Regions from separate parts of the Janibacter sp. CX7 genome, predicted to be linked through region 1. Evidence: riboswitches for the same ligand, from Rfam matches in the RefSeq annotation. Region 1 holds a riboswitch; each other region holds the start of a gene.
What was found. Region 1 has a riboswitch for S-adenosylmethionine ahead of NMQ01_RS10100 (aminotransferase class V-fold PLP-dependent enzyme). Riboswitches for the same ligand answer to the same signal wherever they lie in the genome.
Positions count from the first base shown of each region.

Region 2: another riboswitch for S-adenosylmethionine. It lies ahead of NMQ01_RS05780 (homoserine O-acetyltransferase); the one in region 1 lies ahead of NMQ01_RS10100 (aminotransferase class V-fold PLP-dependent enzyme).
Region 3: another riboswitch for S-adenosylmethionine. It lies ahead of ssuE (NADPH-dependent FMN reductase); the one in region 1 lies ahead of NMQ01_RS10100 (aminotransferase class V-fold PLP-dependent enzyme).
Region 4: another riboswitch for S-adenosylmethionine. It lies ahead of NMQ01_RS05725 (bifunctional o-acetylhomoserine/o-acetylserine sulfhydrylase); the one in region 1 lies ahead of NMQ01_RS10100 (aminotransferase class V-fold PLP-dependent enzyme).

Region 1 covers NZ_CP101464.1:2,068,411-2,073,759, reverse strand. Annotated here, with positions in the region: gene NMQ01_RS10105 (ribonuclease J) at 1-1,391, shown strand, start outside; gene NMQ01_RS10100 (aminotransferase class V-fold PLP-dependent enzyme) at 1,541-2,758, opposite strand; SAM riboswitch class IV at 2,801-2,916, opposite strand; gene NMQ01_RS10095 (A24 family peptidase) at 2,989-3,633, opposite strand; gene NMQ01_RS10090 (DNA translocase FtsK) at 3,720-5,349, shown strand, end outside.
Region 2 covers NZ_CP101464.1:1,177,103-1,182,451, reverse strand. Annotated here, with positions in the region: gene NMQ01_RS05790 (RNA polymerase sigma factor) at 1-304, opposite strand, end outside; gene NMQ01_RS05785 (universal stress protein) at 455-853, opposite strand; gene NMQ01_RS05780 (homoserine O-acetyltransferase) at 951-2,081, opposite strand; SAM riboswitch class IV at 2,098-2,207, opposite strand; gene NMQ01_RS05775 (DUF4192 domain-containing protein) at 2,225-3,307, opposite strand; gene NMQ01_RS05770 (YkvA family protein) at 3,394-3,780, opposite strand; gene NMQ01_RS05765 (sodium:alanine symporter family protein) at 3,838-5,349, opposite strand, start outside.
Region 3 covers NZ_CP101464.1:1,367,478-1,372,826, reverse strand. Annotated here, with positions in the region: gene NMQ01_RS06720 (ABC transporter ATP-binding protein) at 1-665, opposite strand, end outside; gene NMQ01_RS06715 (ABC transporter substrate-binding protein) at 662-1,705, opposite strand; gene ssuE (NADPH-dependent FMN reductase) at 1,705-2,304, opposite strand; SAM riboswitch class IV at 2,571-2,685, opposite strand; gene NMQ01_RS06705 (class II 3-deoxy-7-phosphoheptulonate synthase) at 3,083-4,435, opposite strand; gene NMQ01_RS06700 (response regulator transcription factor) at 4,500-5,180, opposite strand; gene macS (MacS family sensor histidine kinase) at 5,177-5,349, opposite strand, start outside.
Region 4 covers NZ_CP101464.1:1,162,219-1,167,567, forward strand. Annotated here, with positions in the region: gene NMQ01_RS05700 (L-serine ammonia-lyase) at 1-237, opposite strand, end outside; gene NMQ01_RS05705 (hypothetical protein) at 329-814, shown strand; gene NMQ01_RS05710 (acetyl-CoA carboxylase carboxyltransferase subunit alpha/beta) at 827-2,302, opposite strand; gene NMQ01_RS05715 (hypothetical protein) at 2,345-2,713, shown strand; gene NMQ01_RS05720 (hypothetical protein) at 2,700-3,101, shown strand; SAM riboswitch class IV at 3,135-3,247, shown strand; partial or broken gene NMQ01_RS05725 (bifunctional o-acetylhomoserine/o-acetylserine sulfhydrylase) at 3,261-4,580, shown strand; gene NMQ01_RS05730 (hypothetical protein) at 4,649-4,954, shown strand; gene NMQ01_RS05735 (hypothetical protein) at 4,954-5,349, shown strand, end outside.

The DNA of each region.
Region 1 (5,349 bases):
ACAAGCCCGACATCCCGCTCGTCGGCTCGATGCTCACCCTCGCCCTCGTCGAGGCGAAGCTCAAGGAGCACCGCATCAAGCCCTACACCCTCGGGGTGCGCGAGGGCGGGCGCGAGAGCTTCGGCGTCTTCGACTGCGAGTTCATCGCGGTCAACCACTCGATCCCCGACGCGCTCGCCGTCTTCGTGCGCACCGCGGGCGGCACCCTGCTGCACACGGGCGACTTCAAGATGGACCAGCTGCCGCTCGACCGGCGCCTGACCGACCTGCGGGCCTTCGCCCGGGTGGGCGAGGAGGGGGTCGACCTCTTCCTCACCGACTCGACCAATGCCGAGGTCCCCGGCTTCACCACCCCCGAGCGCGAGATCGGGCCGGCGATCGACACGGTCTTCCGCAAGGCCCAGCGCCGGATCATCGTCGCGTGCTTCTCCAGCCACGTGCACCGGGTCCAGCAGGTCCTCGACGCCGCCGAGCGCAACGGCCGCAAGGTCGCGATGGTCGGCCGCTCGATGGTGCGCAACATGGGGATCGCCGCCGACCTGGGCTACCTGCACGTGCCCGACGGCGTGCTCGTCGACGTCAAGAAGCTCGACAACTTCCCCGACGACGAGGTCGTGCTCATCTGCACGGGCAGCCAGGGGGAGCCGATGGCCGCCCTCTCGCGCATGGCCAACCGCGACCACCGCATCGACGTCGGTGACGGCGACACCGTCCTGCTCGCCTCGAGCCTGATCCCGGGCAACGAGAATGCCGTCTACCGGGTCATCAACGGCCTCATGCGCCTGGGCGCCGACGTCGTGCACAAGGGCAATGCCAAGGTGCACGTCTCGGGTCACGCCAGCGCCGGCGAGCTGCTCTACTGCTACAACATCGTCAAGCCGCGCAATGTCATGCCGGTCCACGGCGAGTGGCGCCACCTCGTGGCCAATGCCGACCTGGCGATCGCGACCGGTGTCGACCCCGACCACGTCGTCCTCGCCGAGGACGGGGTCGTCGTCGACCTCGTCGACGGCCGTGCCCGGATCGCCGGCGCCGTGCCCTGCGGCTACGTCTACGTCGACGGCTCGAGCGTCGGCGGGACGACCGAGGAGCTGCTCAAGGACCGCCGCATCCTGCGCGACGAGGGCTTCATCTCCGTCATGGTCGTCGTCGACTCCTCGACCGGCAAGGTCGTCGCCGGTCCGGAGATCACCGCCCGCGGCTTCGCCGAGGACGACGAGATCTTCACCCAGGTCAAGCCCAAGATCATCGCCGCGCTCGACGAGGCGGCCCGCAAGGGCACGACCGACACCCACCAGCTCCAGCAGGTCGTGCGCCGCGCCGTCGGCGGCTGGGTCGGTGGCAAGATCCGCCGCCGCCCGATGATCATCCCCGTGGTCGTCGAGGCCTGAGCGGGCAGGTCCTCACCCGCCCCCCGGTTTGCGGGTCACCCGAAGAAACTGCCCCTTCGCAAGGGTTCCGAACCCTTGCGAAGGGGCAGTTCTTCTTGTTGGGCCGAAGGGGGCCTGCCGGGTCCCCCCTTCGCCCCACCCGAGGAGGGTCAGAGCGAGCGCAGTGCGCCGAGGAGTCGGTCGATGTGCTCGGGCGTCGTGCCCAGGCCGGCGCTGATCCGCACGGCGGTCTCGTGCTCGGTCTCCGAGAGGAGGTCGTCGACGAGCAGGTGCGCGCAGAACTTGCCGTCGCGCACCCCGATGCCGTGGTCGTCGCCGAGGATGCGCGCGACCTCGCTGCTGTCGTGGCCGTCGACGGTGATCGTCGCGACCGGCGCGCCGTCGACGCCGCCGAAGAGGGTGTGCACACGCACGCCGGGGATCTGCTGCAGGCCGGCGAGCAGGCGGATGCGCAGGGCCTGCTCGTGGTCGATGATCGCCGCCTCGTGCTCGGTGATGAGCTCGCACGCGGTGGCCAGCGCGACGGCTCCCAGGACATTGGGGGAGCCGGCCTCGTGACGCGCCGGGCCACAGGTCCACTCGGTCTCGTCGAGCCCGACGCGGGCGGTGGCCCCGCCTCCGGCGAGGTAGGGCTGCGCCTCGTCGAGCCAGTCGCTGCGCCCGACGAGCACGCCGGCGCCGAAGGGGGCGTAGACCTTGTGCCCGGAGAAGGCGACGTAGTCGACGCCGAGCGCGTCGATGTCGACCCGGCGGTGCGGCGCGACCTGGGCCGCGTCGAGCGCGAAGCGCGCGTCGTGCTCGTGCGCCAGGGCGGCGATCCGCTCGATCGGCCAGTGCTCGCCGGTGACGTTGGACGCGCCGGTCGCCACGACGAGGCGGTGCTCGGCCGGGTGGTTGCGCAGCGCCTGGTCGAGCAGGTCGAGCGCCTCGTCGTGGCTGTGCGGCACCGGCAGGCGCAGCACGTCGCCCCACGGCAGCAGCGCCGCGTGGTGCTCCGAGGCGAAGACGAAGACCTTGGTCCCGGTGGGCAGCGCCCGGGCCAGCAGGTTGAAGGAGTCGGTGGTGTTGCGGGTGAAGACGACGTGGTCGTCCTCGCGGGCGCCGACGAAGGCGGCGACGGCCTCACGGGCGGCCTCGTAGCGCGAGCTCGTGACCCGCGAGGCGAAGCCCGCGCCGCGGTGCACGGACGAGTAGGTGACGGCCGCGGCGGCGACCTCGTCGGCCACGGCGGCGAAGGCCGGGGTGGTTGCGCCGTGGTCGAGGTGGGCGTACTCGATGCTCGCACCGTGCTCGTCGCGGTACGCCAGACCCGCGGAGACGAGCTGGGGCAGGGCGGTGGTCGTGCGGTGCAGGTCGGAGATGGTCATGACGGTGCTCCTGGTCCGTTGGGACCCGAGGTGTCGACCGCGAGTCCGCGCTTGCCGGGCGACGGTCTGTCGCCGGCCAGGTCGTCACCCGGAGCACCCCACCGCGGAAGGAGGGTTGCCGACCAGCTAGCCGGGGCTTGTCGCTGGTACTCGTGACCTTGGCTCAGACCATAACCGACCGACCACGGCTGCTGTCGACCCTCTGCGGGGCGCGTCTCGCCCCGTGGACATCAGGCCAGCGCGACGGCGAGCACGGCCCCGGCGACGAGATAAGGGCCGAAGGCGAGGTGGGTCGAGCGCTGCGCGCGGCGGGTGACGAGCAGCCCGGCGGCCACGAGGCCGCCGATGACGAAGCCGAGCCAGACCCCCACGGCGAGCGTGCTCCAGCCCAGCCAGGCGAGCGTCGGCGCGATGGAGACCATGAGCTTGGCGTCGCCCATGCCGATCGACCTGCCGAAGAGGACGAAGGCGAGCAGCACCGTCCCACCACCCACGAGCAGCGCCGCCAGACCGGCGCGGGCGAAGGCGCCCCAGTCGCCGGTCGTGGCCGACGCGACGGTGAGCAGTACGGCCTGGACCGGCACGAGCGGCAGCGTGATCGCGTTGGGCAGGCGGTGGACGTCGGCGTCGACGGCGGCGAGGACGAGTCCGGCGAGGGCCAGGGCGAGCGGCGCGAGCAGCACCGGCCAGGTCCGGTCGACGAGCCCGCGCTCCACGACGAGACCGACGAAGGGAGCGACTCCGGCGACCCAGAGGTGGCGGGGGAGGGGGGCTCCTTCGTCCGGCCGGCGGTAGCGACCGGTGCGCAGCCAGCGCCACCCGAGCACCCCGCAGGCGGCCGCGAGGAGCACGACGAGGAGGGTCCGCGAGTCCACGGGGCGAGGCTAACCGCTGCGATCCGTGGCCCGTGGTGCGCGTGTGACGCGTGTGTCGGGGGTGGCTTTCGCCTACCCTGCGAATCATGGCCACTCGTCCGTCGACCACCTCGCGCAGCAAGGGCGCCAGCTCCCGACCCAAGGGCTCCACCCGCCCGTCGGGTCGCAAGGCACCCGCCAAGAGCAGCGCGAAGGGGAGGACCTCCTCCCGCAAGCCCGCCTCCGGCGGCGGTCTGCCGCTGCCCATCGCGGCGGTGCAGCGCACCTGGATGGGGGTCGCGCACGCGACCGGCTCCGGCGTGCGCCGGATCGGCACGAGCGCCGGCCAGATCGAGCCGGAGCACCGCCGGGACGGCTGGGGCTTCCTCGCGATCGCCCTGGCCCTCGTCGTCGCCGTCCGCGAGTGGTGGGGCCTGAGCGGCCTCTTCGGCGACATCGTCCACGCGGTCGCGGCCGGCACCTTCGGCCGGGTCGCCTATGCGCTGCCGATCGTCCTGCTCCTGCTCGGCGTGCGCCTGCTGCGCTCGGCGAGCGAGCCGGCGGCCGACGCCCGGCTGGGCTTCGGCACCGTCATGCTGCTCTTCGCGGCGGCGGGCCTGACCCACATCGCCAAGGACATCCCGCAGCCACCGGACGGCGCGGGACCGATGCGTGACGCCGGCGGCATCGTCGGCTTCCTCGCCTCCGACCCGCTGTCGACGGCGGTCACCGAGTGGCCGGCGACGATCCTGCTCGTCCTCCTCGGGCTCTTCGCCCTCCTGCTCCTCACCGGCACCCCGCTGCACGAGGTGCCGCAGCGACTGGCCTACGTGCGCGCCGCCTTCACCGGCGAGGTGCCCAGCCACGTCACCGCGGCCGACGTCGACGCCCGCCACGACGCGCCCAAGGCGGCGGTGAGCCGCGCCCGGCGCCGCCGCACCATCGACGCCGAGGACGAGCAGTCCGGCGAGCGCGACGGCGACACCGCCTACGACCAGGCCGCCGTCGTCCAGCCGGTCGGCAAGGGGCGTCGCAAGAAGCCGGCGGCCCCCGTCGAGGCCGAGGAGGCGGCCGAGACCCCGCAGGCCGAGGCCGGCGGCCCACGCCCGGGCGAGAAGCGCCCGACGAAGAACCCTGCCGTCGCGCCGATCGCGAGCGGCAAGACCGAGCTGCAGCCCCCGCCGACGACCCAGCTGCCGCAGCGGGTCGAGCAGCTGGCCCTCGCCGGCGACGTCACCTACACGCTGCCCGACAGCCAGTACCTCAAGCCCGGCGCGCCGCACAAGGAGCGCTCGGCGGCCAACGACAAGGTCGTCGAGGCGCTCACGGGTGTGCTCGACGAGTTCGGCATCGACGCCCAGGTCACCGGCTTCCACCGCGGCCCGACCGTCACCCGCTACGTCGTCGAGCTCGGCCCGGGCGTCAAGGTCGAGCGCGTCACCGCGCTGTCGAAGAACATCGCCTATGCCGTCGCCTCCGCCGACGTGCGCATCCTCAGCCCCATCCCCGGCAAGTCGGCCATCGGCATCGAGATCCCCAATGCCGACAAGGAGATGGTCTGCCTCGGCGACGTGCTGCGCTCCGACGTGGCCCGCAACAACGAGCACCCGATGGTCATGGGTGTCGGCAAGGACGTCGAGGGAGGCTACGTCATCGCCAACCTCGCGAAGATGCCGCACATCCTCGTCGCCGGCGCGACCGGCTCCGGCAAGTCGTCCTTCGTCAACTCGATGATCA
Region 2 (5,349 bases), 890 kb from region 1:
TCGCGGCCGTCTTCGTCGCCGCGGTCTTGGTCGCCGCCTTCTTGGCGGGAGCCTTCTTCGCGGTCTTCTTCGCCGGGGTGGACTCTGGCACCTGTACCTCGATTCCCTGGTCGCCCAGTGCACGCAGGACGACCCGACCCCGGGTGGGGCTGATCTTCGCCTCGCTGAATGCTGCCTGCAGCTGGTCGCTGGTGATGGATCCGGTCGTGCGGCCCTTCAGGACGAGCTCCTGCAACGATGGGTGCGAGAACTCCTTGGGGAGGGAGCCCTGCGTCTCGCCGGACCGTGGGGACACAGCAGTCACCAACAACCTTTCGTCACGGAGGATTCCGCCGGGACGAAGGGGGTGGCGTCACCCCGCGGTCCCGACTCGCCCGGTCGCTGTGCGCTGGGCTCGTGACCATTATAAAACGCGGGCGGCGCAGATGCCGCCACCAGGGGTGGCAGCGGCCCGTCAGCGGGCCTTGACCGCCAGCACGTCGCAGGGCGCGTCGAGCAGCACACGCTGGGCGTTGGAGCCGAGGATCAGCTTGCCGACGGGGGTGCGACGACGCAGGCCGATGATGATCAGCTCGGCGCCGGTCTCCTCCGCCACGACGATGAGGTCCTCGGCCGGCTCCTTGCCGCGCACGAGCCCACGGACCTCGCCGTCGACCCCGGCCTCGTCCATGCGGGACCGCACCTGCGCGAGGTCGTCCTCGTGCTTGCGCGCGGTGTCACCGCTCAGGCCGACACCGCCGCGGTCGGAGTGGATGACGACGAGCTTGTCATTGCGCAGGCGGCACTCCTCGAAGGCCCGCTCCAGGGCGGCTTCGCCTTCCTTGGTGGACACGTATCCCACGACGATCGTCATCGGTGCTCCTCGTCAGCTCGCTCAGGTGGACAACCTGGGCCAGACGCTACACCGCGGTCCCGTGACCTGTCTCACTCCCCGCCGGGGTGTCGACGAGTCAGGCGTCGCGCAGGGTCTCGTGGAGCAGCTCGCCGACCTGGTCGACCTCGGTGAGGAAGCCGTCGTGACCCACCGCCGAGTGGATCGTGCGCAGCCGGGTGCCGGGCCGCGCCGCGGCGATCTCGCTCGAGAGCCGGGGCGGGTAGAGCCGGTCGGAGTCGACGGGCGCGACGACGAGACGACCGGCGAAGGGGGCGAGCGCCGCCTCGAGCCCGCCGCGTCCACGACCGATGTCGTGGGAGTTCATCGCCTCGGAGAGCACCGCATAGGAGTTGGCGTCGAAGCGACGCGCGAGCTTGCCCCCGTGGTGGTCGAGATAGCTCTCGACGGTGTAGCGCGGTCGCCCCGACTCCCCCGCCGGCTCGTCCTGCTCCTCGCGGCCGAAGCGCTCGTGCAGCTCGAGCTCGCTGCGGTAGGTGATGTGCGCGATGCGGCGGGCGATGGCCAGGCCGCTCTCCGGTCCCTGCGGGTGGTCGTAGTAGTCGCCCCCGGCGAACCACGGGTCGTTGCGGATGGCGAGGATCTGCGCCTGGCACCAGCCGATCTGCTCGGCGGTCGCCCGGGCACCGGTCGCGAGCGCGATCGCCGTGCCGACCCGGTCGGGGTGGCTCGCGACCCACTCGAGGGTCCGCATGCCACCCATCGACCCGCCGATGACGGTGTGCCAGCGTTCGATGCCGAGCGCGTCGGCCAGGCGCGCCTCGGCGGCGACCTGGTCGCGGATCGTCAGTCGGGGAAACCGGCTGCCCCAGGGCCGCCCGTCGGGCGCGGTGCTGGCGGGCCCGGTGCTGCCCTGGCAGCCACCGAGGACGTTGACCGCGACGACGAAGTAGGAGTCGTCGAGGGGCGCACCCTCACCGATGAGCCCGGGCCACCAGCCGGCCGTGGGGTGACCGGGACCGGCGTCACCGACGACGTGGCTGTCACCGGTCAGCGCGTGCTCGACGAGCACCGCATTGTCCCGCTCGGGGCTCAGCCGCCCCCACGTCTCGTAGGCGAGCACGACGTCGGGCAGGGACTCGCCGGACTCGAGCCGCAGGTGGCCCACGGAGTGGAAGTGCCGGTCGCCCGGCTCGTCACCGTCGCGCCACGACGCTGTGCTCGTGGGGGGTGTGGTGGTCACGCTCACGGAGTGCTCCCGAAGTGTCTCGCCTTGCCACATCGCCTCGACGCGGCCAGGTCATCACCCGGGGCACCCCGTCGCGAGGAGGGTTGCCGGCCAGCAAGCCGGGGCTTTGCGCTGGCACTCATGACCTGCCGCCAACTCTAACGTCATGAGGCGCGCGGGATCGAGACGCGTCCGTCGTGCGGACCCGCCACCGCGTCGCTCCACGGGTGCGCGCCGGTGACGAGCAGCCGCGACATCAGGTCGGCGAGCCGGTGGTCGGGGTCGACCTCGAGAGCCCGCTCGAGGCAGATGCCGGCGATCGTGCCGTCGCCCGCCCACCAGGCCAGCTGCGCGACCGCGACGTGCACCGCCGCCGTCAGGGGCGGCGGCAGCAGACGGCCCACCTCGACGAGGCGCTCGCGCACGAGCAGCACCTCCTCGGGCCACTCCTGCGGCCGCGGCCACTCGTCGCCCTCCTCCCACAGGTCGACCCACGGGCAGTCCCCCGCTGCGTCGATGACGAGCGTGGCGATGTGCGGCGGCAGCGCGTCGAGGTCGAAGAAGCCGGGGGCGAGCATGGCGAGCAGCCCGTCGCGCCACGGGATGTCGAGCAGCGAGATCGCGAGCAAGGCGAGCTCGGCGTCGGTGAGCACCGCCACCGGCTCCGCGGTGCGGCGCGGGTCGAGGACCCGGGCCCAGACGTCGACCAGCTCGTCCTCGTCGACGTGGGCGAGGTCGAGTCCCTCGGCCGCGGCAGCGACCCGGTCGGCCCTCACCTCGTCGGTGGGCGGCACCACCCCGTCGACGAGCGCCTGCCGGCTCGGCCAGGGACTCACGCCGGCGAGGACGAAGGGAGCGACCGCCGGCACCTCGTGCGGCTGCGGCAGCTCGCGCCCGCCCGGCCAGGTGCGGCCCTCGCGGACGACGAGGTGCGGTGTCACGTGCAGACCTGCGACGAGGGCGGCTGAGGTGACCGCCGTGCGCAGGGGGCGGGACCCCCCTTCGTCCTCCTCGAAGGCCGTGACGGCCAGACCCTGCGCCCCGCTGTGGGCCAGCACGGCGACGCAGTGCGCCGCGACCTGCTCGCACGCCGCGGCGTCGGGCAGGAGGTCGAGCCGCTGGACCATGCCCACGCGACGACCGTGCAGCGCCGTGAGGACGAGGGAGGGGCCCGGGTGGTAACCGAGCTGGTAGGGCACGAGGACGGCGAGCTCGGCGGGGTCGCGGGGGGAGGCAGTCGGTGTCATGCCCCGACGATGCCGAGCGGCCCGCCCCCTCGACAGAGGGGCGGGCCGCCTGTGGATCCTCGCGGCAGCGGCCACGAGGCTGTGGATCAGTCCGGCACGACGTGCGAGCGCACGGTCCCCGGCTGGGGCTGGGGCTGCGGCTGGAAAGCCGTGCCCTGCTCCCACGCGATGAAGTCCTCGGTCTCCTTGACCAGGGTCGCGGCGAGCCAGCCGACGACCATGACGTCGTCGAGCAGGCCGAAGGCCAGCAGCAGCCCCTCGGGCGCGATGTCGATCGGCGAGACGACGTAGCCGACACCGGCGAGCATCATGACCAGGCGCGCGGACGACAGGCCGGTGTAGGCCCCGGAGCGGACCGCGCGGATCATCCGCGGCACGGCCCGCAGGCGCGCGATCATGCCGGGGCTGCCGGGGCGCGAGGCGCTCCGGACGGCCGACGCGAGGTGGGCAGCACTACGGACTCGGCGGCTCATGGCCATCGGGGTCTCCTGACGCTCGGGCGCTCCCGGGTCGGGGGCGCTCCACGGGGGTCAACGACCCGCGTCGGCCGGGGATTCCACCGGGGCACCCTGTGTGACGAGCCCGTCAGCGCGGTCCTCCCAGAAGGTCGCGCCCACGATGCCGTGGTCGCGCGGGTCGAACTGCGGGTCCAGACCCTGCTTCTTCTGGGCGCGGAAGTCCTTGAGCGCCTTGAGCGCCGGGCCCTGCAGCATGAGGATGCCGAGGATGTTGAGCCAGGCCATCGTGCCGACGCCGATGTCACCCAGGCCCCAGGCGGAGCCGGCCGTCGTCGTCGCGCCGTAGGCGACGGAGACGAGGATCAGCGCCTGCAGTGCACGGATCATGCCGCGGCGCACGACGCCGTTGCGGATCTTGCGGGTGAGGTAGGCGAGGTTGACCTCGGCCATGTAGTAGTAGGCGACCATCGTCGTGAAGGCGAAGAAGACGAGGGCCAGCGCGACGAAGCTCGAGCCCCAGCCGGGCGCGAGGGTGTCGAAGCCCGCCTGGACGAAGCCCGGACCGGGCTCGGTGTCGGTGCCGACCCCGCCGACGTAGAGCGTCTCGTCGCCGAAGGTCTCGCCCTTGAAGACGGTGTACATGTCCGTCGAGATGATGATGAAGGCCGTCGCCGTGCAGACGAAGAGGGTGTCGATGTAGACGGCGAAGGCCTGGACGAAGCCCTGCTTCGCCGGGTGCGACACCTCGGCCGCGGCGGCGTGGTGCGGGCCGGTGCCCTGGCCGGCCTCGTTGGAGTAGATGCCGCGCTGGACACCCCACTTGACGGCCTGGCCGACGATGGCGCCGTAGACGGCGTGCCCGCCGAAGGCACCGGAGAAGATCTCGCCGAAGACGTGGCCGATCTGGTCGAAGTTGACGAAGAAGACGACGAGCGCGAAGAGGATGTAGAGGATCGCCATCGGCGGCACGACGAACGCCGCGAAGGTCGCGATGCGCTTGACGCCACCGATGACGATGAAGGCCAGGCCGATGACCACGCCGATGGCGGTCGCCCAGGTCGGCACGCCCCACGCGGACTCGATGGCCGAGGACATGCCGTTGGCCTGCACGCCCGGCAGGAAGAAGCTCATCGCGAAGACGGTGACGACGGCGAAGACGATCGCGTAGACGAGCGAGAAGGTCTTGGCCTTGTGGGCGTAGGCCTTCTCGAAGTAGTAGGCCGGACCACCGCGGTACTCACCGGTGTCCGGGTCCTTCTCCTTGTAGATCTGCCCGAGGGTGCACTCGACGAAGGAGGTCGCGGCACCCAGGAGGGCGACCGCCCACATCCAGAAGACCGCGCCCGGGCCGCCGAAGGCGATGGCCGTCGCGACGCCACCGATGTTGCCCATGCCGACCCGGTTGGCCAGCGACATCATCAGCGACTGGAAGGACGAGGTGCCGTCCTGCGACTTCTCGCCCCGCACGAGCTGGGCGATCATGTCGGGGATCCCGAGGACCTGGACGAGGCGGGTGCGGATCGTGAAGTAGACGCCGGCAGCCAGGCAGAGCCCGACGAGCGGTATCGACCAGATGACGCCGTT
Region 3 (5,349 bases), 700 kb from region 1:
CGTCCGGGCCGCGAGGAGAGGACCGCGACGCGCTGGCCGAGGTAGACCGCCTCCTCGATGCCGTGGGTGATGAAGACGGCCGTCGTCCCGGTCGTGCGCCAGATGCGCAGCAGCTCGTCCTGGAGCTGCTCGCGGGTCTGGGCGTCGAGCGCGGCGAAGGGCTCATCCATGAGGAGGATCCCCGGCTCGTAGGCGAGGCTGCGGGCGATCGCCACCCGCTGCTTCATGCCGCCCGAGAGCTCGTGCGGCAGCCGCTCCTCGAAGCCCTCGAGGCCGACGAGCGCCAGGTAGTGACGGGCCCGCTCGGTGCGCTCCCGGCGGCTGAGCGGCAGCTGCTCGAGGCCGAAGGCGACATTGGCCAGCGCCGTGCGCCAGGGGAAGAGGGCGTACTGCTGGAAGACGATCCCGCGGTCGAGACCGGGTCCGGTGACGGCCTCGCCGTCGACGAGGACCTGGCCGCTCGTCGGGGTGCTCAGCCCGCCGAGGAGGTCGAGCAGGGTCGTCTTGCCCGACCCGCTCGGGCCGACGAGGGTGAGGAACTCCCCCGCCGGGACGGTGAGGCTGATGTCCCCCAGGGCCCGCAGCACGCTCGCGCGGGGCTGGTCCTTCGTCGGGCGGACGACGAACTCCTTGGTGACGTGGCGCAGCTCGATGCTCGAGGTCACTTCTGCTCCCCCTTCGCGAGGTCGTTGTACTCGTTGGTGTAGAGGCTCGAGGGGTCGAGGTCGGCCCGGTCGACGATCCCGGTGCTCTCGAGCCAGGCGGCCCACTGGGTGAAATCACGGTCGGTGACGACTCCCCCCTTCGCCGGGACGCCGGTGCTCTTCCAGAAGCGGACGTTGTCCGTCGTCTCGTTGCGGTCGCGGCCCTCGATGATCCGCTCGAAGCGGGCGATGACCTGCGCACGCGGTGTCCGGCGGGCCCACTCGATGGCCTTGGCGACACCTGTCGTGAAGTCGCGGACCGCGTCCGGGTGCTCGGCGATGAAGTCGTCGCGCAGGACGTACTGGCCACCGTTGAGCTCGCGCCCGAGGACGTCGACGTCGCGGATCAGCTCGCGGATGTCGTCCTGGGCCTTGGCCCGGTCCTGCAGGATCCCGCCCAGGGCGCCGACGTCGACCTGCTTGCGGCGGATCGCCTCCTCGGTGTCGTTGGGCGGCAGGACGACGAGCTGCACCTGATCGATCTCGGCGGCGCTCAGCCCCGCCTTCGTCAGCCAGGTCTCGACGAAGGCCTCGGCATGGGCACCCAGGGTGTTGACGGCGATCTTCGCGCCGACGAGGTCCTTCGGCCCACGGATCGTGCTGTCCTTGCGCACGTAGAGGCCCTGGTAGGAGGTCTCGTCCGAGCCGTAGTAGTTGATGACCGCGGTGATCGGCGAGCCGGCCCCGGCGAGCTTGACGACGGCACCGGAAAAGGCGCCACCCACGTCGGTCTGGCCGGTCGCGACGGACTGGATGTCCTGCGGCCCGCTCACCGTGGCGCCGACGTACTCGAGGGTGACCTTGCTGAAGTAGCCGAGGTCGTCGGCGAGCTCGGGGAAGGTGACGTTGTTGGCGCTGCCCTGGTAGCGGAAGGTGACCTTGCCCCCGGGCGCGGTGCCGGCGGCATCGCTCGACGGCAGGGCGCAGCCGGCGAGGGTGGACGTCGTGGCGATGCCGGCGAGGCCGAGCAGGACGGTGCGGCGGGAGGTGAGCGCGCTCATCAGGCCACCGCCACCGAGCGCGCGAAGAGCTCACCGCGGTGCGCCGCATCAGCGGCGGCGACGAGCGAGCGGCCGGCGACAGCATCGAGGAAGACGCGGGTGACCTCGGCGAGCGGCCCCGCCGCGGAGTCGGCGATGCTCACCTCGCCGTCGTCGTACCGGGTGACCTCGGAGGCCAGGACGAACCACCCCGGCGTGATGGCACTCGGCGCCAGGCTCGCCAGGACCGGCCGCAGGGCGTAGTCCACCGCGAGGACGTGGGCGGGGCTGCCGCCGGTGGCGATCGGCAGGACCACCTTGTCCTTGAGCCCGGTCTGCGGCAGCAGGTCGAGGAAGGCCTTGAGCAGTCCGCTGTAGGCCGCCTTGTAGACCGGGGTCGAGACGATCACGGCGTCGGCCCGCTGCAGGGCGCAGGCGGCCCGGGCGATGTCGTCGTGCTCGGCGTCGGCCCGCAGCAGCGGCTCTGCGGGCAGGTCCCGCAGGACGATCGGGTGCACGACGTGCCCGGCGCGCTGGACCCGGTGGGCGAGGTCGCCGAGCACGGCTTCGGTGCGGGAGGTGGTCGAGGGTGAGCTGGAGATCGTGGCGATGACAGCCATGGGGGTGCCTTTCGATGGGCAGGTGGGTACGACGGATCGACGGCTGACGAAGGGAGGTCGTCACCGGTCGTGAGAGTGGGAGTGGGTGTGCAGGGTTCGCCGAGGGTGCGCATTGCCGTTGGGCAATGCGGGTTCAGGTCAGCGACAGAGGGCGCTGTTGACCCGCAGGAGGTCGACGTGGCGCCGCAGCGCCGGACGCAGCGACCGCGGTGCGGTCGGGGCGGTGGTGCTCATGGGGAGTCCGTCCTGTCATGAGGCCGGTGAGTGCCTCGCGCTTGCTCCGGCCGCGACGGCAGGAGCCAGGTCCTCACCCGGAGCACCCCACCGCGAGTGGAGGGTTGCCGCCCAGCAAGCCGGGGCTTGACGCTGGAGCTCGTGACCTGATGACAAACCTACGCAGATCCATCTCCTACTGCAAGAGAAGGAGATGGACGTCTCGCCATCCGGGACACCAATTCCCCTGCCCCGCAACGAGACCGCCCACGACGAAGGGAGACACGGCCCGGGTTGTGTTGTGTGGTCAACCGGTAGCGCCGGGTGCCGGCAGCGCCCGGTGAGCGCCGCCGGCTCGCTGAAATCCCGGTTCAACACACAACCATCAGCACGACGAAGGGGGCGCCGCCGCCAGCACGACGAAGGGTGGGGTCGACGCGAATCAAGGAAAAGTCCGGACTGCCTGCGCCCCGTGAGAGGCAGACCAAGCGGTCCGGACTTTTCCCCAGCGTCGACCCCACCCTTCGGCGGGCGGCCCGGTCTTCGGCAGGACGGACGAGAGGGCTCAGCCCTCGCTGAGCATCTCCGCGGTGAGGAAGGCCAGCTCCAGGCTCTGCTGGTGGTTCAGCCGCGGGTCGCAGACGCTCTCGTAGCGCTTGTTGAGGTCCTCGTCGAGGATGCGCTCGGCGCCGCCGAGGCACTCGGTGACGTCGTTGCCGGTGAGCTCGACGTGCAGGCCACCGGGGACGGTGCCGAGCGCGCGGTGCACCTCGAAGAAGCCGCGCACCTCGTCGACGACGTCCTCGAAGTCGCGCGTCTTGAAGCCCGACGCCGACTCGAAAGTGTTGCCGTGCATCGGGTCGCAGATCCACGTGACCATCGCGCCGGAGTCACGCACCCGCTCGACGATGCGCGGCATCGCCTCGCGGATCTTGCCCGCCCCCATCCGGGTGATGAAGGTCAGGCGGCCGGGTTCGCGGTGCGGGTCGAGCAGGTCGATGATGCGCAGCAGCTCGTCCGGGTCGGCCTTGTCGGAGACCTTCATCCCGATGGGGTTGCGGATCCGGCTGACGAAGTCGAGGTGCGCGTGGTCGATCTGCCGGGTGCGCTCGCCGATCCACAGGAAGTGCCCCGAGGTGTCGTAGAGGTCGCCGGTGCGCGAGTCGACGCGGGTCATCGGGCGCTCGTAGTCCAGGAGCAGCGCCTCGTGCGCCGACCAGAACTCGGTCGTCTTCATCGCGTCGAAGTCGACGTCGCACGCGGCCATGAAGCGCATGGCCTTGTCGATCTCGCGGGCCAGGCCCTCGTAGCGCCGGTTGGCGGCGTTGGAGACGAAGCCGACGTTCCAGTCGTGGACGCGCCGCAGGTCGGCGAAGCCGCCCTGCGTGAAGGCCCGCACGAGGTTCAGCGTCGCGGCGCTCGTGTGGTAGCCGCGCAGCAGCCGCTCGGGGTCGGGCTCGCGGGACTCGGGCGTGAAGGCGAAGTCGTTGACCATGTCGCCGCGGTAGGCGGGCAGGGTCACGCCGTCGCGGGTCTCGGTGTCCTTGCTCCGCGGCTTGGCGAACTGCCCCGCCATGCGGCCCATCTTGACGACCGGCATGCCGGCGCCGTAGGTGAGCACGGCGGCCATCTGCAGGATCGTCTTGATCCGGTCGCGGATGTTGTCGGCGGTCGCGTGGACGAAGGTCTCGGCGCAGTCGCCGCCCTGGAGCACGAAGGCCTCACCGACCGCGGCCTTGGCCACCCGGTCGCGCAGGTCGTCGCACTCCCCCGCGAAGACGAGCGGAGGATAGCTCCCGAGGGTCGCCACGACGTCGTCGAGAGCGGCCCGGTCGGGCCAGCTCGGCTGCTGGGCAGCGGGCAGGTCGCTGGCGATGGCGTCAGCGGCGGACGTGGAGGTGGGCACTGCGGTGGTCACCACCCAAGGATAGGTCGAGCCGCCACCGCACCGGCGACCCGTCCACCTGCAGGACGAAGGGAGGTCACTCCGGCTGGTCGAGACCCCGGCTGATCGCGAAGCGGGTCAGCTCCACGCGGTTGTGCAGGTGGAGCTTGCCGAGGATGTTCTGCACGTGGTTCTGCACCGTCCGGTGCGAGATGACGAGGTCGGCCGCGATCTCCTTGGCCGTCATGCCCATGGCGACGTAGCGCAGGATCTCGGTCTCGCGCTCGGTGAGCTCGGGCACCGGCGAGCTGCTCGCCTCCGGCTCGGGCGCGCTGCGGGCGCGGGTGCGCATCTCGCGGAATTCGCCGAGCACCAGACCCGCGAGGCCCGGGGTGAAGACCGCGTCCCCCGCCCCGGTCGCCGTGACGGCGTCACGGATCTCCTGCGGCGAGGCGGACTTGACGAGATAGCCGCTCGCGCCGGCCTTGACCGCCGCGAGCACGTCGTGCTCCTCGCCGCTCGCCGAGAGGATGAGCACCTTGGTCGCGAGGTCGCTGATCGCCGTGCACACCTCGTCGCCGCGCAGCTCCGGCAGGTTGAGGTCGAGGACGAGCACGTCGGGGGTCGTCGCGCGCGTCCGGCGCACCGTCGAGGGCCCGTCGGCGGCGGTGCCGACGACGTCGAAGCCTGCCTCCTCGAGGTCTCGCACGAGGGCATCGCGCCACAGCGGGTGATCGTCGGCGACGAGGACGGTGAGGGGGGCGCCGGGCTCGGTCATGAGGAGGAGCCTGCCATGTGCGTGGTCGGCACGGTGAGGGTCACCGTCGTGCCGCCGGTGGACGGCGAGCGCCAGCTCGCGTCGCCGCCGAGGTCGAGCATCCGTCCGCGGATCGAGCTGCTCGCGCCGAGGCGCCCCTCGTCGGCGGCCCGGACGAGCCGGTCGACGG
Region 4 (5,349 bases), 910 kb from region 1:
GCACAGCTCGGGACGCTCGCCGGTGAGCCCGAGCAGCACCGCGGTGTTGGACCCGTGGCCGTGACCGGTGGCACCGAGGGAACCGAAGAGCTCGGCCCGCACCCGCCGCACCTGCGGCAGCAGGCCCTCGTCGCGCAGCCCCTCGACGAACATCACGGCGGCACGCATCGGGCCGACGGTGTGCGAGCTCGACGGGCCGATGCCGACAGAGAAGAGGTCGAAGACACTGAGTGCCACTGGGGGTCTCCCGGAGGTCGTGGTGGTGCCGCCGACGGGGTGTGGGCCGGCGTGCCGGTCGTCACACTACCCGCGCCGCGATGCTCGGCGGGTGCCTGTGGAAAAGCTCGCGGCGGCCCGTCGTGACGTGGCCATGATGAAGGGCATGACCTACGACGACCTGCCGGCCGACTGGCCCCAGCGCCCCTTGACCGACCCCACCCTCACGGCCGACGTCGTCGACCTCGTCGTGCGTGAGGCCGACCGCGCGGAGGGGTGCCTGAGCATCCTGCTGTGCAGCCGGGAACACCGACTCGTGCAGCCGGTGACGATCAACGACGTCGAGGGGGTCCCGCCGCACGAGCGGCGCCGCCCATTCGACGTCTTCCTCAGCGGATTCGCCGACCGCCTCGGCGGCATCGTCGTCGCCGTCGGCCGTCCCCGCGGCTACACGCCCGACGACGTGGCGAGGGGGTGGCACGAGGCGGCGATCGCCGCCTGCCGCGAGCACCGGGTGCCCCTGCTCGGCACCTATCTCGCGTCGGTGCACGGGGTCGTCGAGATGCCCGCGTGGCCGGGCCTCGCGATCGCCGGGTAGCGACCGGCCGGGTCACCCCTCGTGCAGCAGCCCCTCGACCTCGGCCGCGATGGCGGCGGCGATCGCGGCGGCGAAGCCCTCGGGGTCCTCGTGCGCGGCCGGCTCCTCCGGGACGATGACGTCGACCGTGCCGTCCTCGTGCATCTGCGTGGCGCCGACCCGCTGCCGGGCGGCGAGCAGCGCGGCGTGCTCGGTGTCCTTGTAGACGATCGCGCTCGCACCCTCCGGGGGCAGCGGCGAGAGCCAGGCGTGGCCCGCGGCGATGATCCGCTGCGCCGGCAGCAGCGCGAGGGCGCCGCCGCCGGTGCCCTCGCCGAGGAGCACGGAGACGCTCGGCACGGTCAGGGCGGTCATGTCGGAGATCGAGCGGGCGATCTCGCCCGCGAGGGCGCCCTCCTCGGCACGGGGCGACAGGTCGGCGCCGGGGGTGTCGATGATCGTCACGAGCGGCAGCCCGAGCTCGGTCGCCATCCGCATGCCGCGTCGCGCCTCGCGCAGCGCGGCCGGCCCCATCGACTGGGCGGCCTGGTAGCGCCGGTCCTGACCGACGAGCACGCAGGCCCGCCCGGCGAAGGACGCCAGCGCGAGCATGACGCCCTTGTCCGACTCGCCGTAGCCGGTGCCGTTGAGCGGGATGACGTCGTCGGCGGCGTGCCGCAGCAGCTCGCGCACACCGGGCCGGTCCGCACGCCGCGTCGTCTCGATGGACTGCCAGACGCGGGCGACCTCCTCGTCGGTGGGCTCCGGACGGGAGACGAAGGGGGAGATCGGCCACGCCGGGTGGTCGGCCGGGTCGGCGGTGCGGGTCGTGCTCGCCGAGAGCAGGGTGAGCGCGCGGGCGGCGATGTCGGCCAGGCCCTCGACGGGGACGACGGCATCGACGATGCCCTTGTCGACGAGGTTCTCGGCGACCTGCACCCCGTCGGGGAAGGGCACGCCGTTGACCGTCTCGTAGACGACCGGGCCGAGGAAGCCGATGAGCGCGTCGGGCTCGGCGATCGTCATGTGGCCCAGGGACCCCCACGAGGCGAAGACGCCGCCGGTCGTGGGGTGGCGCAGGTAGACGAGGTAGGGCAGTCCGGCCGCCTTGTGCGCGACGACGGCCGCCGAGATGTCGACCATCGTCACGAAGGCCGGGGTGCCCTCCTGCATGCGGGTGCCGCCGCTCGCGGTGGCCGCGACGAGGGGCAGGCGCTCCGACGTCGCCCGGCGGATCGCCGCGACGATCCGCGCGGCCGCGGCCCGCCCGATGGAGCCACCGAGGAAGCGGAACTCGCCGACGATGAGCGCCACGTCGTGACCGTGGATGCTCGCCCGCCCGGTCAGCACGGACTCGTCGGTCCCGGCCCGCTCTGCGGCCTTGTCGACCGCGGCGCGGTAGTCGGGGGAGAGGCCGCTGACGTCGATCGGCTCGTCCCACGAGACGAAGCTGCCGGCGTCGACGACGGAGGCGATGAGCTGCTGGGCACCGGGACGCGGGTCACTCATGGCAGTGATGGTCGCAGGCCGCGCGCTGGGTACCCTTGCCCGGTGCTTGTGCCCTTGACCACTGTCGTCATCGTCGCGGTCGGCGTGCTCGGACTGCAGTCCCTGGCCTACCTCGTCCTCGACCGCCTCGTCGACGACCTCATGCTGATCGTCACCGCGGTCCTCGAGCTCGCCCTGCTCGTGCTCGTCGTCGTCTCTGCGATCGCGATGGGCAAGGTGTCGGGCCAGGGCGAGGGTGCGACGATGCTCGCCTACGCCCTCACGCTGCCGATCCTGCCGCCGATCGTCGTCTTCATCGCGCTGAAGGAGAAGACCCGCTGGGCCATGGGCGTCGTCCTCGCCGGCGCCTTCACCGTCGGGGTCATGGCCTACCGCATCCTCCAGATCTGGCAGACCCATGGCCCGGCCTGAGGTGCGCACGGGCACCGGGCCCGGCCGGGTCGTCGTCGCGGTCTACGCCGTCCTCGCGCTCGCCGCGACCGGCCGCTCGGTCCTGCAGATCACCCAGTACTTCGACCGCGCGCCGCTGGCCTACGTGCTCTCGGCCGTCGCGGCCGTCATCTACGTCGTCGCGACCGTGGCCCTGGCGAAGGGGGGTCCCTCCGGCGCCCGGCTGGCGACCGGGGCGATCACCGTCGAGGCGGTCGGCGTGCTCGCGGTCGGCACCCTGTCCTTCGTGCGTCCGGAGCTCTTCCCGGACAAGACCGTCTGGTCCCACTACGGGTCCGGCTACGGCTACCTGCCGCTCGTCCTCCCCTTCGTCGGCCTGTGGTGGATCCACCGTGTGAGACGCGCCTGATCGGCGACGCGAGCATCTCCTAGTCTTGCGACAGGTCTTGAGCGCCAGCGCGAAGCCCCGGCTCGCTGGCCGGCAACCCTCCTCCGCGGTGGGGTGCCCCGGGAGACGACCTGGTCCGCGACGACCGTCGCGGTCAAGCGCGCACAGCACAGGAGCACCACCATGACCGATCCCTCCACCTGGAGCTTCGACACCCGTCAGATCCACGCCGGCCAGGCACCCGACCCCACGACGGGCTCGCGGGCGCTGCCGATCCACGCGACGACCTCCTACGCCTTCAAGGACACCGAGCACGCGGCGAACCTCTTCGCGCTCAAGGAGTTCGGCAACATCTACACGCGGATCATGAACCCCACCCAGGACGCGGTGGAGCAGAAGATCGCTGCGCTCGAGGGCGGCGTCGGGGCCCTGCTCACCGCATCGGGGATGTCCGCGACGCACCTGGCCCTGGTCAACATCGCCGAGGCCGGTGACCACATCGTCGCCAGCGCCGCGCTCTACGGCGGCACGGTCAACCTGCTGAAGTTCACCCTCGCGAAGTTCGGCATCGAGACGACCCTCGTCGAGGACCCGAGCGACCTCGAGCAGTGGCGCGCGGCGGTCAAGCCCAACACCAAGGTCTTCTTCGGCGAGACCATCGGCAACCCCAAGCCGGTCGTGCTCGACATCGCCGGCATCGCCGAGGTCGCCCACGAGGCGGGGGTCCCGCTCGTCGTCGACAACACGATCGCCACGCCCTACGTCCTGCGGCCCATCGAGCACGGCGCCGACGTCGTCGTGCACTCGGCGACGAAGTACCTCGGTGGCCACGGCACCGCGATCGCCGGTGTCATCGTCGACTCCGGCAACTTCGACTACGCCGCCGACGCGGAGAAGTTCCCCAACTACAACCAGCCCGACCCGAGCTACCACGGGCTGCGCTTCGGGCCCGACCTCGGTGTCAACGGCGCCCTGGGGGCCAACCTCTCCTTCATCCTCAAGGCGCGCGTGCAGCTGCTGCGCGACATCGGTCCGGCGATCTCGCCCTTCAACGCCTTCCTCATCGGGCAGGGCATCGAGACGCTCAGCCTGCGCATCGAGCGCCACCTCGACAACACCCGCAAGGTCGTCGACTTCCTCTCCGGCCACGGCCAGGTCGAGTCGGTGAACTGGGCCTCCCTCGAGGGCTCCGCGAGCTTCGAGCAGGCGCAGCGCTACACGCCGAAGGGGGCCGGTGCCGTCATCTCCTTCGAGATCGCCGGCGGCTTCGAGGCGGGCAAGAAGTTCGTCGAGGGGCTCACGCTGCACAGCCACCTCGCCAACATCGGTGACGTGCGCTCCCTCGTGATCCACCCCGCGTCGACGACCCACTCGCAGGGTCCGGAGGAGGACCGGCTCGCCGCCGGCGTCACCCCCGGCCTCGTGCGCCTGGCGGTCGGCCTCGAGGGCATCGACGACATCATCGCCGACCTCGAGGAGGGCTTCGCCGCGGCGAAGTGATCGAGCTCGTCCGAGGGGCCTGTGGATAATTCCACGGGCCCTTCGGCGTTCTTTCCTAGCGTGGGGGCATGGACGGACAGCAGCGCATCTCCATCGACAGCGAGGGCATCGACGGGCTCGGCCGACAGCTGAAGGCCATCGCCGACTTCCTGGAGGAGAAGGCGGCGAAGGCGAACAACGAGGCGGTCGAGACCTTCGGCTTCCCGAGCTGGTACGGCACCGATGCGTACGAGGGCGCGATCGGCGACTTCGAGCGGGAGCGGATCCGGGTGGGCAAGCAGCTGCGCGAGCTCGGCCGCCTCGCCAAGGATGCCGGGGGTTGGTACGTGAAGACCGAGGACCTCCTCGACCGACGGCACCAGGGAGTCCTCTGATGGCGTTGGACGAGACAGGGACGATCGAGGAGGGCGACCCGGAGATGATCCGGGCGGAGGCGGACGAGCTCAAGACGGTCGCCGCCAACATCCACACCGTCGCCGAGATGCTCCGCATGGTTTCGACGAAGGGAGTCTGGGAGTCGTGCTCCGGCACTCTCTTCGAGCAGGAGGTCGGGACGACCCCGCAGGACCTCGTCGCGATCGCCAACCGGCTCAGCGACACCGAGCAGATCATCCGGCCCTATGCCGACCGGCTCGAGAAGAGCCAGGCCGAGCTCGCGAGGCTGCGCGCTCGTTACGACGCCAACGACAGGACCAGCGAGGACCGGCGGGCGAGGCTCGAGACGATGACCCCGGAGGACCCCGAGTACGCGACGGTCGACCGGGAGTAC